Regions from separate parts of the Ureibacillus sp. FSL K6-3587 genome, predicted to be linked through region 1. Evidence: riboswitches for the same ligand, from Rfam matches in the RefSeq annotation. Region 1 holds a riboswitch; each other region holds the start of a gene.
The links. A riboswitch is a leader RNA that binds a small molecule or an ion and turns the genes downstream of it on or off. The one in region 1 is predicted to bind thiamine pyrophosphate.

Region 1 (5,171 bases):
TCCAGTTCCAATTTAAAGTTTCCTTGGTCATGTCTTGCCAAAAATAATAAATCGTCCAAAAGTTTATGCATCATTTCCGCTTCCTGTTTCACATCTTCCAACACTTGTTTTCCAAATGGACTCAAGTGTTCCTCTTCTTCACTCGCCAACACATCAATGGAACTATAAAAAACACTGAGAGGTGTTCTTAGTTCGTGGGACGCATCAGAAACGAACTTTCTTTGTTTCTCATATGCTTTTATAATCGGTTTCATTGCCTGGCCGGCAAAGAAGTTCCCTGCCAGAGCAAAAAGCAAACTGAAAAAGATGGTTAAAAACAATAATATCCAAATAATTCGTTGAAACAAATGCTTTTCGTCGGTAATATCCTTTCCGACAACAACGCTTCCGATCAACCGGTCATCCATTTGAAGGGGATAATAGATATAAAGGATATGGACCTTATCCCATTCGATTTCTTTTACGGTTCTTGAAGATGGAGGGGTGAAATCTGTTTCAAAATACTCTTCAAAACCTTGGACGGTCCCTTCGCCTTCGATTAATTGAAAATTTTCATCCAATACGTAGTAGAAAATATCCCTTTCCGGTCGATATTTCAACGGCTCATTCTCTTCAAATTCTTCGTCGATTTCATCATAATCCTCTTCTTCAAAATCTTCGAAAAATCTCTTTTTACGCTTACTCTCCGGTATGATTCTTATATAATTTTTTTTGTACAGTTCTTCTAAAAATTCATGGTTTTCCTTCTCATAAAACCGTTCCAGTTCTTCAATCTCCTGTTTATTGATCGCATTCGAAATAAAAAGATACAGCACGAAAATAAACATCATTAAAATAAGCAGGAGGGATCCTGAATAAATCAAGGTGAGCTTCAATTTCACTTTATTAATTTCCATGGCTATCCCTCAACTTGTAGCCGACGCCTCTCACATTTTTGATGATCGATGGTTTTCCCGGCTCGTCCACTTTTTTCCGAAGCAGTTTCACTAACGCATCCAATGCGTTTTCCGTTACATCTGTATCAAATCCCCATATTCTTTCAATGATCATTTCCCTTGTCAACACTTGGTGTTTATTGCGCAGCAACAGTTCCAGCAACTCATATTCTTTCTTTGAAAGTTCTATCACTTTGCCATTTCTTTTTACAACATGATTGGATAAATTCAATTCCAGATCATCCAATGATAGAATTTCTTCAAAAGGCTTATCGACTCTACGTGACAATGCCCGGAGTCTCGCCACAAGCTCCTCGAATTTGAAAGGCTTCACTAAATAATCATCAGCCCCCGAGTCCAATCCTTCCACCACATCTTCAACGGAATCTTTGGCTGTCAAAAACAAAATTCCACCTTTAAAACCTTTTTCTCTGAGGCGCTTACATACTTCAAGCCCGCTCATACCAGGCATCATCCAATCCAAAATGATCACGTCATAATCGGTGAATATGGAATAATCATAAGCGCTTTGGCCGTCTTTCACCCAATCCACTCGGCCATATTCCTTTTGCAATAAATGATGGACCATTTTTCCCAAATTCTCGTCATCTTCAGCAAATAAGATATTCATTCGACCTTCACCTTCTTGTGCACAGTCTTTTTATACAAGCGTATCAAAAAAGGCTGAAAAAAAAATGAAAAATTCCCATATACTTTAAGGCTATTTAATGTCTTTCATATTTAAACATAAAAAAAATGGCCTCCATATCGAAGGTCTTGCACATTCTAAAACTTTGGCCGTTCATTATCGCTCCGCCCGCACTTTCTTCCTGGTCCATGGGCTTTTACGAACCGTTTTACTTTCATTCGATCGTTTGATGACAGCGGATTGTGGAAGACTGCGCAAACATTGGGCAGAAAGTTGGTTGACAACCAGCTTGTGCATGATATGATAAACATAAATTGGAAATTGTGATTGTGAAACATCCACTAGGGGTGCCTTTAGATAGGCTGAGATCAAAGTGTACCTTTGAGACCCTTAGCACCTGATCTGGGTAATACCAGCGGAGGGAAGTGGAGATGGGTTTTACATGGTCGACATGGTGTTGCTATGAGATGCTGTAGACTCACGCCGCTTTCTTTACTCTGGTAAAGGAAGCGGCGTTTTTGTTTTAAAACAAAGCAATTGATTAAAAGGAGTGGATCCAATGACTATACAACGTTATGACACAGTAATTGTCGGCGGCGGAGTGATTGGTACCGCGATCGCCTTTGAACTTTCCAAACGGCATCATCGCGTCGCAATTTTAGAAAAAGGAACAATGGCTTGTGAAGCATCCCGTGCTGCTGCCGGTATGCTCGGAGCACAATCGGAGTTTTTCTCGCCAAGTCCCCTCGTGCCGCTCGCCTTGCAAAGCCGGGCCCTTATGCCGTCCCTGGCGGAAGAGTTGAGGGAGCGGACGGGGATTGATATCGGTCTTGTTGAAAAGGGAATGATCAAAATAGCGGCCACTGAGGAAGAGGCGGAAGAGCTTCAACGCCACTATGCATTCTGGCGCGGTGCGGATGAACCGGTGCGGTGGCTGACGAATGAAGAAGCGGTTGAAATGGAGCTGTCTCTTGCAAAAGAAGCAATTGCTGGTGCCATATATATTGAAGGAGACGGTCAAGTAAGCGCCCCGGACTTGGCCACAGCCCTTGCATATGCTGCAATTTCAGCCGGCGCCCAATTGTATGAACATACAGAAGTATTAAACATTCGGTCCGAAGCAGGCATCCATCTCGTGGATACAACGGTTGGAACGTTTGCTGCCGAGGCTGTTGTCGTCGCCGCCGGTGCCTGGACTGAGCGGCTCGGTACATCCCTCGGCCTTCCACTTGTTGTGTACCCGGTCAAAGGGGAATGCATCATGGTGCGCACTCATGTTCCATTGCTGCAGTCGACCGTATTTGCCAAAAACGGCTGCTATATCGTGCCGAAGCGGGGCAATCAATTGCTGATTGGCGCAACCTCCACTCCGGATACATTTGAACGGCGTGTGTCAGCAGGCGGGGTGATGAGTTTGCTCCACCGCGCGACCACCCTCATTCCGGACATACAACAAGCGGAATGGATCAACACGTGGAGCGGAATCCGGCCACAGACAAAAGACGGCTTGCCATACTTCGGGGAACATCCGGAACGGCGGGGATTGTTTGTCGCTGCCGGCCATTACCGAAACGGGATTTTACTTTGCGCGATCACCGGTCAGTTGATGGCGGACTTGGTTGAACGGAAAGAAACGGGAATCGATTTATCACCGTTTTCACTGACACGGCACAAAGCAGAAACCCCAATCACTTGAAGTATCCTGCACTCCACATATTCAAAAAATAAAGCGAATGAAGGGAACCTTTGTCTTCCCCCATTCGCTTTGCTTTTGCAAACTGAATTGTCATGTAAAGTTTATACCCGCGCCAATTTCTCGGCCGTATAATCATAACCAACGACTTCCCCTTTTGGAGCGCCGGTTGATTGTTTATCTTGCTTATACCCGAGCAGCGGGAACACGAGTTCAGCAAATTGATATGCTTCCTCCAAATGAGGATAGCCTGATAATACAAACTTATCAATTCCAATTGACTGGTATTCGCGAATGCGTTCCGCCACCGTTTCCGGATCGCCGACAATCGCTGTTCCGCAGCCTCCGCGCACAAGGCCGACTCCTGCCCATAAATTTGGATATATCTCCAAATTGCTGCGATTCCCTTTGTTTAACTCCGTCATTTTCTTTTGGCCGATGGAATCATAGCGGCTAAACACTTGTTGCGCTTTTTGAATCGCATCCTCATCCACATATTTAATTAGGTCATTGGCAGCTTTCCACGCTTCTTCATTCGTTTCGCGGACAATGACATGGACACGCAATCCAAATTCCACTTCACGGCCATGTTTTGCCGCTTCTTCACGCACTTTGTCAATTTTCTCTTTCACTTGTTGAGGCGGTTCCCCCCATGTTAAGTACACATCGGAATGTTTTGCCGCCACTTTGATTCCCGCATCAGATGAACCTCCGAAGAAAATCGGAGGATGAGGTTTTTGGATGCCAGGGAACATGATTTCCCCGCCTTCCACTTTTAAATGTTTGCCTTCATAATTTACTGTTTCCCCAGCTAATAAAGCACGCCAAATATCCAAAAATTCATCTGTCACTTCATATCGTTCATCGTGGGAAGCGAAGATGCCATCACCTGCAAGCTCCACCGGATCTCCTCCGGCAACAACGTTAATCAATAAACGTCCGTTTGAAATTTGATCGAGTGTCGCTGTCATGCGTGCCGCAACAGTCGGTTTCATCACCCCTGGACGGACCGCAATTAAAAACTTCAATTTTTGCGTAACTGTGGCCAGCGCTGACGCTGTCACCCACGGATCATTGCATGGCTTGCCCGTCGGTATTAATACCCCTTCGTAGCCAAGCTCATCAACTGCTTGAGCTATTTGTTTAATGTACGGGAAATTTGTTTCGCGTGCACCTTTCGTTGTAGCTAAATATCTGCCGTCTCCATAAGTTGGAATAAACCAGAAAAAGTCCATCACACTCTCTCCTTTTTATAAGAATTTGTTATTCAACACCTTCAAAGTTGGTTTGCCATTTCAGCAATTTTTTCTCCAATAAACGGACAAGGGAATCGGTCAGTTTACCAACCACCCCGAAAATGATAATGCCGACAAACACCTTATCTGTCTGGGAAAACTGCCGTGCATCCATAATCATATAGCCGACACCGGAACTGGAACCCATCAGCTCAGCTACGACAAGGCTAAGCCAGGCAATCCCGAGCGATAGGCGGATTCCGACAAGAATGTGGCCCAGTGCAGACGGCAAAATTAATTTTGTGAGCTTTTTCCATCTGTTGAACTCCAGTACTTGCGCCACTTCAAAAAGCCTCATATCGACTGAACGTATGCCATTATAAGTGTTGACATATAACGGAAAGAATGAAGCGAACGCAATGAGCAATATTTTCGATAATTCATCAAATCCAAACCACAAGATAAATAATGGAGTCACCGCTAAACTTGGAATTGTTCGCAGCATTTGCATCGTTGGATCCAAATAACTTTCAAATTGCTTGGAAAAGCCGACAGTAAACCCCAGAATCAATGCAATGCTTCCTCCAAGAAAAAATCCGGCTAGTGCACGGTATATACTAATCTTCAAATTTTCCAATAATACACCGTTAATTATTAAG
Region 2 (5,171 bases), 790 kb from region 1:
CAAAGAATATCGGTTTAGTGGCGACGGTCACAACATCGTATAATGAGCCATTCCAATTAGCGCGGAAATTTATCGGCTTGGATCATTTGTCAAAAGGGCGCGCTGCATGGAATGTGGTTACATCTAACAGTGAAAGGGAAGCCCCACTTTTCGGAAGAGATAAACATTTGGCTCATGCAGAGCGTTATGAACGTGCGGAAGAGTTCGTAGATGTGGTGAAAAAGCTGTGGTTATCCATTGATAAAGATGCGCTTGTCATTGACAAGGAATCAGGAAGATATCTTGATTTATCGAAAGTTCAACCTGTAAATCACGAAGGCAAGTGGTTCAAAGTGCGGGGAACGCTGGATGCACCGACATCTCCACAAGGGCACCCGGTCATCGTCCAGGCGGGTTCCTCCGAAGCGGGGAAAGAGTTGGCAGCCCGTACAGCGGATGTCGTTTTTACAGCGTGGCAAACGTTAGAAGAAGCACAGGCTTTTTACCGTGATCTGAAAGGACGTCTGGCAAAATACGGACGAAATCCGGAAGAATTGCTAATTATGCCGGGTGTCTATATTACGGTAGCAAAAACGGAAGAAGAAGCGGTTGCAAAACGGAAAGAATTGGATCAATATATTCATCCAAAGGCCGGGTTAAAGTATTTATCCCATTTCTTCGGAGCGGATTTAACACGTTATCATATCGATGATCCACTTCCGGAACATTTCGATGGGGAGGATAAGACAAATCCGCGCATCCGTGCGAACATTGTGCGAAATATCGCCAAACGTCAAAATTTAAAAACCATTCGTGAGCTATACGAATTTATCGCAGGGGCCCGCGGACATCGTGAAATTGTTGGTACACCGGAGCAAATTGCCGATCAATTGCAAGAATGGTTTGAGCAGGGAGCCGCAGATGGATTCAATGTGATGGCGCCGACTTTCCCGGATGGACTTAACGATATTGTTGACCTGGTTATTCCGGAATTGCAACGCAGAGGCTTATTCCGGACTGAATATGAAGGAACAACTTTACGCGAGAATTTAGGATTAAAAAATCCTGCACGTACGGTAATTGAAAACGTGAAAGGTTAATGGATGATTTTCCCTACTAAATGGCTCACTAGGAAACTGGAGGCCATTTTTTTATTGAATGGGGTTTTCTTATTGTTGAAAAAATGGGAAGGGAATTTCCTGATTGCCGGATTTGCGGTTTGCATAGTGGATGTGCAATAACAATTATGAATGAGGTTCAGTGACGCTTATGGTATATAAGAAAAAAATATCCCACAGAAAGCCATATACTGCTATTCCGTGGGATTGGTTATGTAAAACCTTAAAGAGGTAACCCATCAATAAAGTTTTCAATTTCCTCTTGCGTTTTTCTGTCCCGGCTAACGAAACGCCCAATTTCTTCCCCTTTATTGTAGGCAATGAAACTTGGAATTCCAAAAACGTCCAGTTCGCCGCATAAATCAATAAATTCATCCCGATCTACTTTTACAAAAGTATATTGAGCATATTTTTCTTCGATGGCAGGAAGAAATGGTTTAATAAATACGCAGTCTTTGCACCAATCTGCAGAAAACACAAATATGATGCGCTCTTCGTTTTTCAGTTCATGAAATTGTTCAACGGATTGCAATGATTGCATTTATGACTCCCCCAAATATAAATATTATGATAAATGGTATCATATCATAATATTTACTACAAAACAAACAGATTTACTCTGAATATATAGGTGGGGAATTCCATTATGCTTAACATGAGTTGTTAAGCGTTTTTTATGTTAAAAAATCTTTGCATTTAATAAAAATTTTTCATCCCATAAAGGACTCATGGTTTGAAAAAAACGGGATATTCTAAGGGGGAAAGGAGGATTGATTTTGGTCCGAAAAATAATTCTCTCCTTGGTTCTTGCGCTTGCATGTTTAACGGCCTTTTCCTCTTTTGCAAACGCAAGCGAACATAAGGAAGATGTGTACAATGAGCGGATGAATTTGTATAAAAGCTATGAAACGCCATTTGTTCCCTGGTATCGTTTGGCGGCTGTCGATCAATATGAACGGAATATTCAGGAAGTGCGAAAGGATATTCCAAAGCGGGAAAGCGCCATCGCCATTCATTTTTCCCATGAATTCTGGGCAGGTGAACTGAATCCTGACACAGATGACACTACGCCGTTTACCATTCAGTATTTTGGCGGCAAGGGTCTTGATGGGAACGGCGATGGCAAAGCCGATCGGAATGATGACCAAGATATTTTATTTACGATGGCCACCTATTTAGGGAAATTTGGCCCATCGGAAGAAGATTTTAAAACGGCTTTATGGGAATATTACAAAGATGAAAAAATCATCAATCAAATTATAACTATTCAAACGCTTTATAAACATTTCAATACAATTCAATTGGACAAGCATATTTTTCCCCTCCCGGTCCGTGGATACAATTACAGTTATAAAGGGACTTGGGGTGCCAGCAGGGGATGGGGCGGAAGACGAATCCATGAAGGAACGGATATTTTTGCCGGTTATGGCACACCGGTTTTATCTACGTCTTATGGCGTTGTTGAAGTAATGGGTTGGAACCAATTTGGCGGTTGGCGGGTCGGCATCCGGGATCATCATAATACTTATCATTATTATGCTCATTTGGCGTATTTCAATAAAGAGTTGAAGGTGGGCGACATCGTGGAGCCTGGAACCATTCTTGGCGGTGTTGGAAGTTCGGGATATGGGAAGGAAGGAACGAGCGGCAAATTCCCTCCGCATTTGCATTATGGCATGTATAAATTCAACGGGCGGACTGAATGGGCTTTTGACCCGTATCCGCATCTTTTGCAATGGGAAAAGCAGACGAAGCAGGAACGCAAATAATAAGGTTGCTTTAGCGTGCCATTCGCTAGGGCAACTTTTTTGTTGCGAGAACATTTTGATAAAAGCCGCAAGGGATCTGTTGAAAATGCAAGTCCTCCAGCATCTCCTTGGATTTATCCAAAGTCGCAAAGTCTTGAAAAAAATTCCAAATAAATTATCCATTTTATCCTATTGAAATATTTTCTTGCCCATGTCACAATGATTGTAATTTCATAGTGCATTATCCAATCACTAGGGGTGCTTGTTTTAGCTGAGAGAGGCATTGCCTCAACCCTTTGAACCTGCACTAGGTAATGCTAGCGAAGGGAAGTGGTTGCTGGGACTCGTATTGTCTTTTTATGTTTTTTTACAGTTTGCCGATTTCGGGTTTTCAAGCCACTTCTTTCAGGAAGTGGCTTTTTTTCATGAACAAAAAAAGATGGGGGATAGGAATGCAATTCACAGATCGACTTTTTGAAAAGTATCATACCGTTTGGAGAAAAAATCATGAACATCCTTTTGTGAAAGAGTTGGGAGCAGGAACACTGGATCCTGACAAGTTCCGTTTTTACATGATCCAAGATTATTTATACTTAATCGATTATTCCAAATTGTTTGCATTAGGTGCTGTGAAAGCGCCAAATCTCGAAGTGATGACGGTGTTTGCCAACCTGCTTTATTACACGATGAATGAGGAAATGGCGTTGCACAGAAAATATGCCAGCCGTTTTGGAATCACGGAAAAAGAGTTGGAAGAGGCAAAACATTCCCCGGTAACCCTTGCTTACACCCACTACATGTTGGCGGTTGCCCAAAACGGCTCCATCGCCGAATTGGCAGCTGCCCATTTGGCTTGTGCATGGAGCTATTGGGAGATTGGATGTGAATTGGCTGAAATCCCGGGGGCAAAAAATCATGAATTATACGGCGATTGGGTAAAAACGTACAGTTCAGAAGAGTTTGGCCAGTCTGCGCAATGGAATCTCGATTTGCTCAATCAATTGGCGGAAGGAAAGCCGGAATCCGAACTTCAACGGCTGGAAGAAATCTTTTTAAATACAACCCGATTTGAATACATGTTCTGGGATATGGCTTATCATCAACAAATGTGGCCGATGGATGAACAGGTGACTGCATAATTTTTTGCGAAGGGAAGTCGTTTGGTTGGAACTGCACATAATCACCGATGGGAAAAAGACAAATGAAGAGTTGAAGGAAATCATCACATCGGTTTCTGCCGTTGTGGATTACATTCATATACGCGAAAAAAATAAATCGCCCCATGAGATTGTTGCTCTAGTAGAGGAGTTACTAAAGGCAGGGGTGCCGAAAGAAAAGCTTGTCATCAATGACCGGCTGGATATTGCTCTTGTGACTGGAATTCCGAATGTGCATCTGCCAGGGAAGGGGCTTCCGGTAGAAAAGGTCAAAACGGCATTTCCACATATGAAAGTGGGGGTCAGCATCCATTCCCTTGAAGAAGCGGAAAGAGCGGAAGAAGCAGGAGCTGATTACTGTTTATTCGGCCATGTTTTTGAAACGGACAGCAAAAAGGGATTAACGGGAAGAGGAACGGGTGCCCTTGGTGTAATTGTTGAACATGTAAAGATTCCAGTGATTGCCATCGGCGGAATTACTCCTGAGAATGCCGGAAAAGTGCTGGAGAAAAAAGTGGGCGGCATTGCAGTGATGTCTTACATTTTCTCATCGAAACACCCAAAAGAAGCGGCAACCCGTTTAAAACAAGTGTCAAAGGGGAAGGGGGATGACGTTGCAACTTTATATCAATGGACAGAAGACGGAAGTGGATAACAATGTGAAAAATGTGGCAGATTTGCTGAAGTCTTTTCAATTGCAAGGACGGATTGTCGTTGTTGAACAGAATGGAAAAATTATACTGAAAGAGCAATATGACAAACAGCCGGTAAATGATGGCGACAAAATCGAAATCGTCCATTTTGTTGGAGGGGGATAAACATGTTAAAAATTGCAGATAAAGTATTCCAATCAAGATTATTGCTAGGTACAGGGAAGTTCCCGAATTTTGAGGTCCAAAAGGAAGCGGTGGAAGCATCCGGAGCGGAAATTTTGACTTTTGCCGTAAGAAGAATGAATATTTATGAACCGTCACAGCCGAATTTTCTGGAAATGCTCGATCTTTCAAAATACACCCTCCTGCCGAATACTGCCGGGGCAAAAACGGCGGAAGAAGCGGTGAGGATCGCAAGACTCGCCAAAGCATCAGGACTGTGCGACATGGTGAAAGTGGAAGTCATTGGGGATGATAAAACCCTTCTTCCGGATCCGGTTGAAACACTAAAAGCTT
Region 3 (5,171 bases), 260 kb from region 1:
TTGCGTCTTGTATTCATGGAAAAAGGACTTTCTTATCCCGACAAGGCCGTACTGACAAACGCAATCGAACATGATCGTGGTCAATTAGAGATATTCATTGATGATTAAGAATGCCTGTACGTGTTCGATCGTGGATACTTAGATTATGAGCGATTTGACCGTATGACGGATGTGTTTTCGTTTTTTGCTAATTTTCCAGAAAAATAAAATCTGAAATTTCAAAACTTATTTATGCGACGCTAGTGATGTAATATATATATAAACTTAAAAGAAATGACTAAAAACAAAAATAAAAAAGCTAATCCATTTCCCGATTTCCACCCTGCAAAACGGGAGATGGATTAGCTATATATTTGACAATCCCCTTCACCCAATTACATATTCAATAATATAAAATCTCTATATAATGGCATTTGATACATTTTCGCATAAACGGTGTCTCAAAAAATGAATGCTGGCAATTTTTTTGAATATGGGCAATTTGCTGTTCCAATTTAAGAATTTTTTCCTTCAGTTCGGCAATGTCCTTTTGCAACTCTTGAACATTATCGATAGAGAGATGAGCCATTTTCGACAAACTCCTTCGCTTTTTGTTTCATCCCTTCTTCCCTCACCGTTTTTTGCAGCTCATGTGAAATTTTCATCGAGCAAAACTTCGGCCCGCACATTGAACAAAAATGCGCGACTTTCGCCCCTTCCGCCGGCAATGTTTCATCATGATATTCCCGAGCTCGATCTGGATCAAGCGAAAGGTTGAACTGATCGTTCCAACGAAACTCAAAGCGCGCTTTTGATAACGCGTCATCCCGCCGTTGAGCTCCCGGGTGCCCTTTTGCTAAATCGGCCGCGTGTGCTGCGATTTTATAAGCGATCACTCCTTCACGCACATCATCTTTATTCGGCAGCCCTAAATGCTCTTTTGGCGTCACGTAACAAAGCATCGCCGTTCCGTACGCGCCAATGATCGCCGCTCCAATCGCGGATGTAATGTGGTCATATCCCGGCGCGATATCGGTCGTAAGCGGTCCTAATGTGTAAAACGGCGCACCTTTACAAATTTCGATTTGCTTATCGACATTTTCTTTAATTTTATGCATCGGCACATGCCCTGGCCCTTCGATCATCACTTGCACATCATGCTTCCAAGCGATTTCCGTTAATTCTCCAAGCGTCTCCAATTCAGCAAACTGTGCTTCGTCATTCGCATCGGCAATCGAGCCTGGACGCAGCCCGTCTCCAAGCGATACTGCAATATCGTACGTTTTCAAAATCTCGCATATCTCTTCAAAATGCGTGTATAAGAAGTTTTCTTCATGGTGGGCTAAACACCATTGCGCCATAATCGAGCCGCCGCGTGAAACAATGCCAGTCGTTCGGTTTACCGTCATCGGTATGTAACGAAGCAGCACCCCCGCGTGAATCGTAAAATAGTCCACCCCTTGTTCCGCTTGTTCGATGAGCGTATCACGGTAAATTTCCCACGTTAAGTCTTCAACGACGCCGTTTACTTTTTCAAGCGCTTGATAAATCGGAACTGTCCCGACAGGCACAGGGGAATTGCGAATAATATATTCTCGTGTCGCATGAATGTGTTTTCCCGTCGATAAGTCCATAATCGTGTCTGCTCCCCAGCGCACCGCCCAAAGCATTTTTTCGACTTCTTCTTCAATGGATGATGTGACTACGGAATTACCAATATTCGCGTTAATTTTTACATGAAAACGACTCCCAATAATCATCGGTTCACTTTCCGGATGGTTAATATTCGAAGGAATAATCGCTCTTCCTTCGGCAACTTCTTGACGTACGATTTCCGGATCTATATTTTCGCGAATCGCAACAAATTCCATCTCCGGCGTAATAATCCCTCGTTTTGCATAATGCATTTGTGTTACAGTTTTTCCTTTTTTTGCGCGCAGTGGTTTTCTCTCGAAAGGCAGAGTAATCTCTGATTGCTTCTCATTACGGAATCCGTTATCTTCCGGTTTCACTGGACGCCCCTCGTATTCTTCAACGTCGCCTCTTTCTAAAATCCAGCGTTTTCTTAGCGGAGGCAATCCTTTTTGAATGTCCGGCTGAAAATCAGGATCGGTGTAAGGACCGCTTGTGTCATAAACACGAACAGGTTCATTTTCAATGATTCCTGTTTCTGTCTTTGTTGGACTTAACGTAATTCCTCTCATCGGTACACGAATATCCGATCTTGAACCTTCGACATATACCTTTTTACTCGCAGGAAATTGCATGAAAGATTTGATGTTTTGCATGTAACTCCTCTCCCTTAAAATAATGATTTAGGATCTGAAGTTACACCAAAACGCGGGGCAGAGATAGGAGAATATATGCGGAAATAAAAATCGGGTTCTCTAAGAGAACCCGATGGAACGCAAATAGCGAAACGTACGCAACAAACACATACACTCCCGCTATCTACTTCCCTACGCTGGTATAACCCAGATCAGGTTCAAAGGGTCAAAGAACTTAAGCGCGTTCTTTTCTCAGTCCAAGCTATTGGACTCCCCTAGTAGATAAGCGACAAACTTATTTAATTTTTCTTAATATTAACATACTTATAAAGCAATGTAAATACGCTTCCTTATACGGTAAACCGGTTTAACATTGTTTGCATATTTTCTGCCATTTTGCTTAACGATGATGCCGATGAAGCAATTTCCTCCATCAGCTTGTTTGGTCAATCACCAATTCCCCTACAAGATTCATTAAATATTCCAACCGCTCTACATCCACTCGAACCGTCGAAGAAATTTTCTTTTTTTGCTGGTTGGCCTTTTGTTTTTTGAGCATTTTGCACATTTTTCAACCCAAGAGCCATAAGGTTTTCTAAAGCATAAAAAAGGACTTCACCCCTTATTTGTAGAATTTTGAAGTGACCAAACCACAAAAATCCATAAGGAGGAAGTCACTTTGTATATTCTACAAGAAAGTCTATTTTCCTTTGAAGAATTGCAAATTTTAGAGTCAAAAGAGAAATTACCGATCTTTTTTAGTGCTCTAGATTTGCGTCCTTATGCTAAACAATTGAAAAGTTCTTCACCCCAAGGGGCTGAAGGACATTCCAAAGAAGGGATATTAAGGGCTCTTATCGCTGCCCCATTAGAAGGTATTGATACTTTTACTTCTCTTCACAATCGATTAAAAAATGACCTGCGTTTTCGTTACCAATGTGGTTTAGATATTAGCAGGCCTGCACCATCCATCTCTACTCTTAGCCGAGTATTTTCTTCACTAACCAAAACTGGACTTGTGAAAAGAATCTTTCAAGATCTCGTCCAGTTAGCTCAAGAGGAAGGAGTAATTGATGGAAAACATCAGGCTATCGACAGTGCCGCCATTGATGCTTATGAAAAGAAGCAGCCTAAGAAGCGAAGTGAACAAACAGGCAACGCCAATTGGGGGGCAAAGTTTGATTCCTTCGGTAATAAAATTACTTGGTTTGGCTATAAGATGCATCTTTCCGTTGACACCAAAAGTGAATTACCAATGGCGATTGAAGTAACCCCTGCTCATATCAACGATGGGGATGTCGCACCACAATTAATTGAACAAGTAAAGAGTTGTACAAACTCTAAAATTGATTTCCTGATAATGGATGGTGGGTACGACCAGCTAAAAAACTACGAATCCGCCAAGAACATCGGGGCTCAAGCTATTATTCCACTCAATTTGCGTAATGAAAAGGAGCCTCCCGAAGGAATTGCCTCCAATGGAACCCCACGCTGTTCGATGGGGTACGAAATGACTTATTGGGGCGCCAATAAGGATCAGCTCAAATTCAGATGTCCACACGCAACCGGAAAAGTGGATTGCCCATTAGGAATGGCAGCCTGTTCATCCTCCAACTATGGAATGGTAGTAAAAATTAACGTGAATAAGGATCTTCGCCGGTACTCTAATCCACACCGCGATTCCAAACGTTGGAAAGAACTTTACAATGAGCGAACCAGTGTAGAACGGTGCAATTCAAGAATGAAAAGTTATCTTACAGCGAACTCCCTGCATGTGTGGGGAATCGATAAAGTAAAAACTCATATTTACTTGAACGCCATCGTATTACTGGTTTCAGCTCTCGCAATGGCAAAAGAGAGTAAAAAGCAACAAACCGCTTAAAAAATTTTTAAAGCGAAAAATTCTGCAAGTACGCCCAAAAAAGGACAAACAGAATATTTGTAAACCAAAGATACAAAATACCCCAATTTATTTGGGTTTCTTTTAAAACTCTTTTTAATAAAAATCTAATTTTGCAAAACTCTCAATTATAAATAATATGTAAATTATACCATTATTATACAAATATTTGTACTATTTTTTGAAATTTTTACATATCTTAAAAGCCTCTTCTAAATTGAAGATCCTATATCCGTCAGGAGTTTTTTTGATAGAAGATTGTATGATTATCTCTCTTAAATCTTTATTATCTAATAAAGGATTATAGCTTAAGAGTAATGCTAGGCCTCCGGCAACATGAGCTGCAGCTAAAGATGTACCGCTTCTTATAGTATAGTTACCGTCTATAGATGTACTTAATATTTTGTGTCCTGGTGCCATAACCGTGAGTTCTTTTCCAGTATTAGAGCCAACCCACCTCTCATTATTTTCAGTTATTGCCCCTACAGCAATAACTTCTTCGTATTTTGCGGGATATGTAATAGAGTTGTTTGATAGAGCAGTATTTCCAGTAGATGCAATAAGAGTAATATTTTCTGAATCAGCTTTCTTAATAGCTTCTTTTAATATACGTGAATCTTTACTTCCACCAAAACTCATGAGAATAATATCTATATCATTATTAATAGCCCACTCAATTCCCTTAGCAATATTTTCGTATGAGCCAATTTGCTTCTTATTTAATACTTTTACTGAATATAGTTCTGCTTTTGGTGCAATTCGTGCTATAATCCCTGCTATATGTGTACCGTGTCCATTATCATCTTCGTAATTCGTCGAATGATTAATAATATTTATTCCACCTCTAATCTTCAGATCTTTATGATTACTTTTAATACCTGTGTCTAAAATAGCAATGGAAACACCTTCTCCAAAGACTTTGTAACTATCGTGAATTTATTGAATTTTTAAATATTCAATACTCCAAGGAATTTCTTTCTTCTCAGTAGAACTATGTCTTTTTTCTTCATAACTCTCTATTTCTG

Region 2: it holds a riboswitch for thiamine pyrophosphate, as region 1 does, so the genes downstream of both, tenA (thiaminase II) here and thiO (glycine oxidase ThiO) in region 1, are expected to answer to the same signal.
Region 3: it holds a riboswitch for thiamine pyrophosphate, as region 1 does, so the genes downstream of both, thiC (phosphomethylpyrimidine synthase ThiC) here and thiO (glycine oxidase ThiO) in region 1, are expected to answer to the same signal.

What each region holds. Positions count from the first base shown of each region.
Region 1 is NZ_CP151969.1:1,746,831-1,752,001, reverse strand. It holds gene NSS77_RS08615 (HAMP domain-containing sensor histidine kinase) at 1-896, opposite strand, end outside; gene NSS77_RS08610 (response regulator transcription factor) at 886-1,566, opposite strand; TPP riboswitch at 1,918-2,025, shown strand; gene thiO (glycine oxidase ThiO) at 2,144-3,280, shown strand; gene ssuD (FMNH2-dependent alkanesulfonate monooxygenase) at 3,382-4,512, opposite strand; gene NSS77_RS08595 (ABC transporter permease) at 4,541-5,171, opposite strand, start outside.
Region 2 is NZ_CP151969.1:952,363-957,533, reverse strand. It holds gene NSS77_RS04700 (LLM class flavin-dependent oxidoreductase) at 1-1,079, shown strand, start outside; gene NSS77_RS04695 (thioredoxin family protein) at 1,321-1,638, opposite strand; gene NSS77_RS04690 (M23 family metallopeptidase) at 1,898-2,866, shown strand; TPP riboswitch at 3,090-3,191, shown strand; gene tenA (thiaminase II) at 3,298-3,984, shown strand; gene tenI (thiazole tautomerase TenI) at 4,010-4,657, shown strand; gene thiS (sulfur carrier protein ThiS) at 4,617-4,820, shown strand; gene NSS77_RS04670 (thiazole synthase) at 4,823-5,171, shown strand, end outside.
Region 3 is NZ_CP151969.1:2,005,597-2,010,767, reverse strand. It holds partial or broken gene NSS77_RS09960 (IS4 family transposase) at 1-171, shown strand, start outside; gene NSS77_RS09955 (hypothetical protein) at 383-568, opposite strand; gene thiC (phosphomethylpyrimidine synthase ThiC) at 546-2,267, opposite strand; TPP riboswitch at 2,419-2,533, opposite strand; gene NSS77_RS09945 (hypothetical protein) at 2,571-2,696, opposite strand; gene NSS77_RS09940 (hypothetical protein) at 2,680-2,805, opposite strand; gene NSS77_RS09935 (transposase) at 2,926-4,128, shown strand; gene NSS77_RS09930 (S8 family peptidase) at 4,321-5,082, opposite strand; gene NSS77_RS09925 (hypothetical protein) at 5,083-5,171, opposite strand, start outside.